DNA from 2 places in the Streptomyces rishiriensis genome. Region 2 is predicted to be linked to the other one. Evidence: riboswitches for the same ligand, from Rfam matches in the RefSeq annotation. Region 2 holds a riboswitch; the other holds the start of a gene.
The links. A riboswitch is a leader RNA that binds a small molecule or an ion and turns the genes downstream of it on or off. The one in region 2 is predicted to bind cobalamin.

Region 1 (5,086 bases), 1.3 Mb from region 2:
ACCAGCGCGTGGTAGGCCTTGGGGCTCTGCTTGTCGATGAAGATCCGTCGAGACATAGTTGATTATCAATCCATTCATGGGTCGGAGCCGCAGGAACGACAGGCGCCCACGGCGGGCAAGGTCGAGGTACGCGCCCCGAGAGGCGTCCCGCTGGGCGGCCCCCGGGCGACGACCGTATGCGCTCGGTCAGGGGCCGCCCTCGCCACCGGCGCCGGCCGGTTCGCGTCCTTCGGGCGTGCCGGCCAGCGCGGCCAGCTCCTCGGCGGTGCGCGGACCTGTCGAGGGGTCGGCCAACAGTCCCTGGGCGTGCAGCAGTCGGGCGGCGGCGACCCCCCAGGGCAGCCGCAGGCCCGCCTGCCGCAGGAGGTCCGTGCGGGCGAGTGCCGAGGCGGCGGGTCCGGTGCGCGCGCCGGACGGGGTGAGCAGGGTCGCGTCGTCGGCCCAGCGCAGGGCCAGGTCGACGTCATGGGTGGCCATGACCACGGTCGTGCCCGCCTCGCGCAGTCGGCCGAGGATCCCGAGCAGCCGTTCCTGGCCGTCGGGGTCGAGTCCGGCGGTCGGTTCGTCGAGGATCAGCACCCGGGGCCGCATCGCGACGGCGCCGGCGATCGCGGTGCGCTTGCGCTGCCCGTAGGAGAGCAGGTGGGTGGGCCGGTCGGCCAGGGCGGTGATGTCCAGGGCGGCGAGGGCCTCCTCGATCCGGGCGCGTACCTCCGTGTCGGACAGGCCGAGGTTCAGCGGTCCGAACGACACGTCCTGGGCGACGGACGCGGCGAACAGCTGGTCGTCCGGGTCCTGGACCACCAGCTGCACGGTCGTGCGCAGCCGGGTCAGCCCCTTGCGGTCGTACCTCACCGGGCGTCCCTCGACCCTCAACTCGCCCTCGCCCGGTCGCAGTCCGCCGCTCAGCAACCGCATCAGCGTGGTCTTGCCGCTGCCGTTGCGGCCCAGCAGGGCGAGCGCACGCCCCGCGCGGACCTCGAAGTCCAGGCCGCTGAGCACGGCCGGGCCGTCCTCGTAGGCGAAGGAGACCCCCCGCAGGGAGAGCAGTGCGGGCTCGCTCATGACAGCGGCCTTTCCAGTACGGAGCGCAGTACGAAGGTCAGGGCGACCAGGGCCGCGAAGAGGGCGGCACTGGCGGCAGCGAAGCGGACGGAGAACCGGGCCTCGGGCACCAGGACGCGCAGGGTCCCGTCGTAGCCGCGTCCGGCGAGCCCGTCCTGGAGCCGCGCCGCCCGGTCGAAGGCGCGGACGAACGCGGTGGCGCCGAGTCCGGCCAGCGAACGCCACTGCGCGGCGCGGGTGGTGTGCCCGAGCCGGGCCGCCTGGGCCTCCCGGATCCTGCGCACGGAGTCGAGCAGCAGGAAGCTCATGCGGTACGTCACCAGCGCGACGTCCACGACGGGCGCGGGTACCCCGGCCCTGACCAGGCGGGGCAGCAGGTCGGACATCGGGGTGGTGAACGCGAGGAGCAGGACACCGAGGGAGGCGGCCGAGGTACGCAGCAGCAGTTCCCCGGCGCGCACCGGACCGCCGTCGGCCAGGGCGACGAACCGGTCCGGGCCGCCGACCCGGACGAGCAGGGTGAGCGCACCGGTCACGCAGAAGCCCAGCGGCACCCGGTAGGCGCGCCACAACCGCCGGGCCGGCACCCCCGCCGGTCCCAGCAGGACGGCGAGAGCCGCCACCAGGACCAGGGCCGCGCCGGGCCAGGGCGGCAGCGAGATGGCGAGCACGGTGAGACCGAGTCCCAGTACGGCCTTGTCCAGCGGATGGCGGTGGCGCCAGCGGCTGCTGTGCGCCGCCGCGTCGATCGGCAGCACCCGCTCAGGTCCGTTCGGGAGCGGACGGCACGGACGCGCTCGCGGAGCCCTGAGGGCTTCCGGAGCTTCCGGAGCCTCGGGAGTCCTCGGAGTTCTCGGTACTCCGCGAGGACGTCGAGGCCTTCGACGAGGGGACCGAGGTCGTCGAAGCCGCCGTGTCCTGCTGCGCCAGAGCCCGGAGTTCGCCCTGCCGCCGTCCCCGGTGCAGACCGAAGTAGTAGGCGAGGACCCCCGCGCCGAGGGCGGCCTGGAGGGCGAACAGCGCCGACTCGATCTCGCCGGACGGCGGCTCGTACAGGGGCGAGAACCAGGGCTCGTAGTCCGGCTCGATCTCGGTGATCGCCGTCTCCGCCTCCGCGTCGGCGCCCGAGAACGGCTCCTCCTTGTGGTCGCCGAGCCCGAGGGCCAGCGGCAGGACGGCGAGCGCGGCCACCACGAACAGGAGCAGCGCGTTGATCTTCGCGTTACGGCTCACCGGGCCACCGCCTCGGTCTCGGCGTCGGCGCCCGCACCGGCCCTCTTCCGGCCGCCCGTCACGAGCACGCCCAGCCTTGTCAGTTCACCCTTGCTGGACTGCGTCAGCAGGCGCATCACGAACACCGTCAGGAGCCCCTCGCTGACCGCCAGCGGGAGTTGGGTGACGGCGAAGATGGAGCCGAACTTGCCCAGCGCGCCCAGGAATCCGCTGCTCGGGTCCGGGAAGGCGAGCGCCAGCTGCACGCTGGTGACGCAGTACGTGGACAGGTCGGCCACGAACGCGCCGAAGAACACCGTGACCATCAGCGGCACGTCGAACCGTCGCAGCAGCCGGTAGACCGCGTAACCGGCCCAGGGTCCGACGACGGCCATGGAGAAGACGTTGGCGCCGAGCGTGGTCAGGCCGCCGTGGGCGAGCAACAGCGCCTGGAAGAGCAGGGTGATGGTGCCCAGCACCGCCATGACCGGCGGCCGGAACAGGATGGCGCCGAGCCCCGTGCCGGTGGGGTGGGAACAACTCCCGGTGACCGAGGGGAGCTTCAGCGCGGACAGGACGAAGGTGAAGGCACCGGAGGCGCCGAGGAGCAGGGTGCTCTCGGGATGCTCCTTGACCTCACGGGTGAGTGACCGTACTCCGTGGACGACGAATGGCGCGGATGCGACGCTCCAGGCGATCGCGTGCGCCGGAGGCAGAAAACCCTCGGCTATGTGCATGGCTGAGCAGACCCTCTCCAGCACCTCGTGGATGGTTGACGTGCCTTGGCCGGTCTCCTGGCTCACGGGTACCACCGCCCGTACTCCGCCTTCCCGGGTCCCGAGGACCCAGTGGCTGCCCGCGAGGGCCGGAGCCGGACTTCCCGATCACAGTGGCGAGGGCCGCACCGGCATCACACCGGATTTCCCGTTCACCAAGGCGTGGTGACAGTAGTGCGCACACACAGGCGCTGACAAGCGCCGATGCGGGGCGCGGAGACGGCGGACGACGGCTCACCCCCGGCGCACGGCGGCCTCCGGCTGCCTCGACGAAATGCCGTGACCCTACGACCGCCGCCATCGGTGACGTCGTCGACCCGCACGTCCGGCAGACGGCGACCGCGATCCCGCATCTCGCGCCGAAGCCGTCCGCGCGAGCCGCCGAGGCCCGCGCGCAGGCCGCCGACGCGGGAACAGGGCGACAGGGGTGCGCTCGACGACCGGTGGGAGAATTCGTCCCGAGGTCCACGCCGCCGTGGCGGCCGGCGTTCCGGGGGCGGGGGCCGGAAGGAAGCGTGCAGCATGATCGAGTGGGTGTCCCTCAGAGCCGGCGCCCGGCCCGTGCCCCAGCCCGTCGCGACCCCCCTGGTGTGGGCCACGGCCTTCGGCAGCGCGCTGGTCCTGGTGGCGGTGCACAACCTGCTGGTCGGCGCGGACCGCCCGGGGTTCGCGCTGGCCGCGCTCTCTTTCCTGGCGGCCCTGCTGGGTCTCTGCGCCCGCTTCACCGCGGCCCCGGGCACGGCCGTCCTGTGCTGGCTGATCCTGAACGGCTTCGCCGTCCCGCCCGTGGGCACGCTCAGCTGGGCCGGCCACCGTGACACCTTCTGGCTCACCTGCCTGTGCGCCGCCGCTCTCGGCGGCACCGTGCTCGCCCGGATCGTCCAGGCCCGCGCCGCCTACCGCCGGATCGCCGCAGAGGTGGCCACCCCGGCGACCGACCCGGACGGCGACCCCCTCGGCACCTGACCGTCCCGGGACGGGGTGCGGCCCGGCGGCGTCGCGGATGCCGCCGCCCACGCGCGGCGGGGGGCCGCCGGTCGCGGAGGCCACCGCAGGCGCTGCTCCGCGCGGGCCGCCGGCCGCCGGGGCCCGCCGGCCCCGGCGGCGGACGTGATGCGGAACATAGGTGTTCTGTGACATATGGCTTCATCGGACCTTTTGGGTAGCTTGGGGTGCTTGCCCCTGCCGTCGGCGCCGTCTCGTGCACGGCGTCGCGCAGCGGGGCGGATCACCCGCCGCTCGTCCGTCCAGGAGACCCATGCGCCCCCGAACAGCCTCCGTACCGCCCCTCGCCCTGGCGGGCGGTGCGCTGACCGTCGGCGTCGGCGCGCTGTACCTGGCCGGACTGCTGCTCACCGGCGGTCAGATCGAGTCGGGCACGACGGTCCGCGGCGTGGACATCGGCGGCCTCAGCCGTGCGGAGGCCGTCCGGAAGCTGGACGAACACCTGACGGCGGACGGCTCGCGGGAGCTGGCCGTGCGGGTCGGGGACCGCGGAGCGACCGTCGACCCGCGGCAGGCCGGACTCACCTTCGACGCCGAGCGCACGGTCGACCGGGCGGCCCGCGTCGGCTCCGACCCGGTCGGCATGATCGCCGCCCTCTTCGGCTCCGGGGGCGACCAGGAGCCGGTCGTCCGCGTCGACGAGGACAAGGCCCGCACCGCTCTGGGGAAGCTGGCGAAGAGCCTCGACCAGAAGGTCCGCGAGGGTGCGGTCGGCTTCGCCGGCGGCCGGGTCGAGCAGGTCGCCCCGCACGCCGGCTACGCACTGGACGTGGATGCCGCCGTCGGCACCCTGCGGGCCTCCTTCCTGCGCGGCGAGGCCGGCGCGGTCACGGTCCTGCCCGCCCGCGAGACGCAGCCGAAGGTCACGGCGGACGAGGTCGGGCGCGCCGTGCGCGAGTTCGCGCGGCCTGCCGTGTCGGCGCCCGTCACCCTCACCACGGGCGGCAAGCGGTTCACCATCGGCCAGACCGTGCTGGGCGAGCATCTGACGATGCGGCCGGACGACGCCGGCCGGCTGGTGCCGGAGC
Region 2 (5,086 bases):
CGCCTGTTCTCCGGCGACCACCTGCTGCCCGGGATCACCCCGCACATCGGCCTGTACGAGGACCCCGACGACGCCACCGTCACCGACCCCCTCGGCGACTATCTCGACTCCCTCGAACGCGTCGGCCGGCTCGCCCCCGCCGAGATCCTCCCGGCCCACCAGCACGCCTTCACCGACGCCCCCTCCCGCGTGACGGAGTTGCTCGCCCACCACGAGGACCGCCTCACCGGCCTGCTCGCCCTCCTCGCCACCCCTCTCACCCCCTGGCAGCTCGCGGAACGCATGGAGTGGAACCGCCCCTGGCCGCAGATCCCCTACGGCTCACGGAACATCGCGGTCTCGGAGGCCGAAGCCCATCTGCGGCGGCTGGTGAAGCAGGGGCGCGCGGAGGCGGTGACCGGGAGCGACCCGGTGACGTACAGGGCGGTGTGAACCGCTCGCGGCGGACGAGGGCTCCTCGATACCGACGCCCTCATGGACACGTCGTCCCCGCCGGGCAGTCCGTCCAAGTGGGGCAGTGCCCGGGCGTGTTCCGCCGGTCGACGGGGTGTGGTTGCTGGAGACCCGGGTGCTGTTCCTCCCCTTCGGCGGACCGACACCCCGCGTAGGCTGCTGACTTGATCGAATCGCGGATCGTCGGATCGTCGGATCGCGGGGACCGGGGGACCGGGCCGGGGGGGCCAGGGTCATGAGGGGGACGAGGGCCGATGAATCACGCGACCGAGGTGTTCCAGCCACTTCAGGCGGACGATCCGCCGCTGGTGGCCGGTTACCGTCTCGCCGCCCGGCTCGGGGCGGGCGGCATGGGACGGGTCTACCTGTCGCACACACAGGGCGGCCGGCCGCTGGCGATCAAGGTGGTACGCCCGGAACTGGCCGACGACCCGGCCTTCCGGCGGCGGTTCCGCCGGGAGATCAAAGCCGCCCGGCGGGTCCGCGGCGCGTACACCGCCGAGCTGATCGACGCCGACGCGGACGGCGTACCTCCCTGGCTGGCCACGCTGTACGTGCCGGGCCCTTCGCTGGCGGAGGCCGTCGCCCGGCGCGGGCCGCTGCCGGTACCCGCGGCGCTGTGGCTGATGGCGGGGGTGGCGGAGGCGCTCCAGGCCATCCACGGTGCGGGAATCGTGCACCGGGATCTGAAGCCGTCGAACGTGCTGCTGGCCGCCGACGGACCGCGCGTGATCGACTTCGGCATCTCGCTGGCCTCCGACGTCACCACGAACACCGCCACCGGCCTCGCTGTCGGCACACCGCAGTTCATGGCTCCCGAGCAGGCGACCGCGAGTGAGGTCACCGCGGCGACCGACGTGTTCGCGCTCGGTCAGACTGCGGCGTTCGCGGCCCTGGGCCGGCCGCTGTACGGGGACGGCCCCTCGGTCAGCGTGCTGTACCGGATCGTGCACTCGGAACCCGACCTGTCCCTTCTGCCGGAACCGCTCCGTCCGCTGATCGCCCGCTGCCTGGCCGCCGATCCAGCGGAGCGGGTCACCCCGGCGGAGATCGTCGAGTGGTGCAGGAGACGCCTGGACGGAGACGCGGACGACGGCGCCGGGCCGGCCGTCTGGCGGGAGGTCACCGGGCCGGAGGTGCCGGTGCCGTCTCCGGTCCCCGATCCCACCCCGGTGCACACGCTGCCCCTGATCCCGCAGCCCGCGCACAAGACGCCGCCGCACAGGGCACCGCAGCAGCACACTCCGCAGCACGAAACCCAGCACACCGTGCCCTCGAACCCGCCGGCCCCGAACCCGCCGGCCTCGCACGCGATGCCCCACCAGGCGGTGCCCTTGATCGCGCCGGTGCAGTCGCAGCTCACACGGCCGGACGGGCGGCGGGCCCGCCGTCGGTGGACCGCGCTGGTCACGGCCGCGGCCGTGACCGCGGGCGCGGTGGTGCTGACCGGCCTGACGTGGACGGTCATGGAGGCGGCGGACCGGCTCCGCCACCGGGACACGGCCGGGGCCTCCGCGACGCCCGGCCCGTCCGGGTCCGCACGGTCGTCGGGGTCCTCGTCCGGGTCCTCGTCGGGGTCCTCGTCGACAGCCGCGCCGGACTCGGCGGCCGGTGACCGGACATCGCAGGGGCCGGGCTCCTCCTCGACCGTGCCCAGGACGCCACAGGCCACCGCGTATCCCCTCCAGTGGCTGGACGCGAAGACCTCGCTGGACGTCAAGGAGCCGGTCCGGCGCGAGGACAGCAAGGGGGACATCCGCTTCAGCTGCAAGCAGACCGGCTGCGCGCTGGAGAGCGACACCAGCGTGTTCACCATGCTGTACGGCGACCCCGGCGGCTCACTCGACTCGTGCCGCATCGTCCTCACCGGCGCCAGGAGCCACCGGCTCCCGCTCGCCGCGGCGGCGGCCGGCAGCGAGATCTGCGTCAAGCACCCCTCCGGGGACATCGCACTGCTCGTGATCCAGGTGAAGTCGACCGCGCTGCCGGACCTGGCGTTCGTGACCGCGGACATGACGGTCTGGCGGGCGGCGGCCTAGTCAGCGGCCCGCCGACGCCCTGACCAACTCGGCGGCCGGTACGAGGAGTTCCGTCTCCTCGCGGCTCATCGTCGGGTTGGCCGCCCGCCTGCGCAGGGCCTCCGCCAGTCCCTCCTCGGTGAGGCCGCAGGGGTCGGCGAGCAGCGCGGTCAGCATCGCCCGGGCCGGGTCGGCGATCGGCAGGTCGGAGACGGCGACCTGGGCGAGGATCACCGCGGACATGCCCCAGTCGAGCCCGGGGTCGCCCTCCTCCGCGTTGGCCCAGTCGATGACCCGGGGGCCGTCGGGCGTGAGGATCACGTTGTCCGGGTGGAGGTCCAGGTGCAGGATGCCGGCGTCGGCCGAGACCCGTCCCGGCAGGGCGTGCAGCTCACGCAGCAGCCGGGCGAGGACGGTCCCCGCCTCCTCGGCGTCCAGGGTGCCCGCGCCGAACGCGTGGAGCATCGTCGGCCCGTCCAGCCGCTCCATGACCAGGTCGGCGCGTGAGCCGGTGGGCCGTACTGCGGGTGCGGGGTAGCCGTGCCGGCGCACATGGGTGATCACCGCGGCGAGGGCGGCCGAGTCCTCCCGGCCCTCCCGGTCGCGGCGCAGCACCCACGCCTCGTCGATCTCGTACACGTCGGCCGTCCGGCCCGAGCCGAGCAGCCTGCCCGGCAGCACGCCCGGCGCCCTCCCCGTATGCGTCATGGCCACAACATATCGGGGGCTTCCGCCCCGTCCGGGGCGCTTGCACAGCCGCCCCTCAGGCGCCCGGCTACCTGCCGGTAGAGTGGCCGCGTCGTCATCACGCCCGTACAGGGGGAAGCCGGTGCAATTCCGGCGCTGACCCGCAACCGTGAGCCGCCGAGCCGTCCGACAGGCAGCGCGGCAAGCCGGATCGCCCGGTACGGACCGTGACCGGCTCACGTGCGTCGGCAGGCCCGCCGTTCGCACGGCACCGTCGAGGTATACGGAGCCGAGCCGCCGGGATGTCCCGTGCTGCCCGGCTGCGTGACCTCCCCGACCGGGAGAGGCACCCGCCGATCATGAACATCCGCCGCAGCGCCGCTGCTCTGGCAGCCGCCACCGTCGTGCTGGGTGCCGCCGTCCCCGCCGTCGCCGCCCCGTCCCCCACCCCCTCGGTGGCGATACCCGACGGTCTGTACGGCACCGCCGACCCGACGTACGACGGCGTCTGGCGCCAGTCGCTGGCCCTGCTCGCGCAGCGGACCACGGGCGTCACCCCCGCCGACCGGGCCGTGGCCTGGCTGACCGGGCAGCAGTGCGCGAACGGCGCCTTCGCCGCGTTCCGCGCGGACACCGCCAAGGCGTGCGACGCCAAGCTGATGGTGGACACCAACAGCACGGCGGCGGCCGTCCAGGCGCTGGCCGCGCTCGGCGGCCACCAGGCGGAAACCGAGAAGGCCGTCACCTGGCTGAAGTCGGTCCAGAACGCCGACGGCGGCTGGGGCTACACCCCCGGCGGCGCGAGCGACGCGAACTCGACCTCCGTGGTCGCGGGCGCGATGGCGGCGGCCGGGCAGCAGCCCTCGCAGGTGCGCAAGGCAGGCAAGTCGCCGTACGACGCGCTCGGCAAGCTCTCCCTCCCCTGCGACAAGACCGGCGGCGGCGCGTTCGCGTACCAGCCGGACAAGGGGGGCGCCCTCGCGGCCAACGCGGACGCGACGGCCGCAGGTGTGCTCGGCGCCCTCGGCAAGGGGCTCGTGACGACCGCCGGCAAGACATCGGCGGCCCCCGCCTGCGACACCGCCACCGCGGCGACCCCGAGCGGGCTCGCCCGCAACGGCGCTGCCTACCTCGCGGCAGCGATGCTCGACGCCGGCTACCTGAAGTCTTCCCTCCCGGGCGCCGAGGACCAGCCCGACCACGGCAACACCGCCGACGCCGTCGTCGCCCTCGCCGCGCAGGGTGCGACCGGGCAGGCGAAGAAGCCCCTCGCCTGGCTCGAGCAGAACTCCGCGGCCTGGGCGAAGCAGAGCGGCCCCGCCGCCTACGCCCAGCTGATCTTCGCCGCCCACGCCATGGGCGCCGACCCGCGCCACTTCGGCGGCGCCGACCTCGTCGCACAGCTCGACGCGACGGGTCCGACTCCGCAGGCCACGGCGAAGGCCACCGACCAGACGGCTGACACCGGTGCCGACGCCGACAAGAAGGAGGACTCAGATTCCGGTTACGGCGTCTGGTGGACCGTCGGCGTCTTCCTGGTCGCCGGTATCGGCATCGGCTTCCTGATCAGCGGCCGCGGCAGGAAGCAGCGGCCGTGACGCGCCGGTGCGCCGCCCTCGTCCTCGCCGCGCTGCTGCTGTCGCTGACCGGCGCGGTCCAGTCGGCCCAGGCCGCCGGGTACCGCTACTGGTCCTTCTGGGACCGCTCGGGCGACGGCTGGACGTACGCCACCCAGGGTCCCTCCACCGCCCGCCCCGCCGACGGCGACGTCCAGGGCTTCCGGTTCGCGGTGAGCGCGGACTCCCAGGACGCGTCACAGCCGCGCGGCGCGGCGTCCTTCGCGGCGATCTGCGCGAAGACGCCCGCGCGCGACGACACCAAGCGGGTGGCCCTGGTCATCGACTTCGGCACGGCGGCCGACGCCCCGG

Region 1: it holds a riboswitch for cobalamin, as region 2 does, so the genes downstream of both, QF030_RS08160 (energy-coupling factor ABC transporter permease) here and QF030_RS14185 (prenyltransferase/squalene oxidase repeat-containing protein) in region 2, are expected to answer to the same signal.

Annotation. Positions count from the first base shown of each region.
Region 1 covers NZ_JAUSWV010000002.1:1,300,833-1,305,918, reverse strand. Annotated here, with positions in the region: gene QF030_RS08180 (carboxymuconolactone decarboxylase family protein) at 1-56, opposite strand, end outside; gene QF030_RS08175 (energy-coupling factor ABC transporter ATP-binding protein) at 187-1,065, opposite strand; gene cbiQ (cobalt ECF transporter T component CbiQ) at 1,062-1,823, opposite strand; gene QF030_RS08165 (energy-coupling factor ABC transporter substrate-binding protein) at 1,828-2,298, opposite strand; gene QF030_RS08160 (energy-coupling factor ABC transporter permease) at 2,295-3,014, opposite strand; cobalamin riboswitch at 3,045-3,228, opposite strand; gene QF030_RS08155 (hypothetical protein) at 3,576-4,019, shown strand; gene QF030_RS08150 (VanW family protein) at 4,312-5,086, shown strand, end outside.
Region 2 covers NZ_JAUSWV010000002.1:2,620,929-2,626,014, forward strand. Annotated here, with positions in the region: gene QF030_RS14170 (MBL fold metallo-hydrolase) at 1-432, shown strand, start outside; gene QF030_RS14175 (serine/threonine-protein kinase) at 708-2,492, shown strand; gene QF030_RS14180 (phosphotransferase) at 2,493-3,179, opposite strand; cobalamin riboswitch at 3,246-3,434, shown strand; gene QF030_RS14185 (prenyltransferase/squalene oxidase repeat-containing protein) at 3,518-4,756, shown strand; gene QF030_RS14190 (SCO2322 family protein) at 4,753-5,086, shown strand, end outside.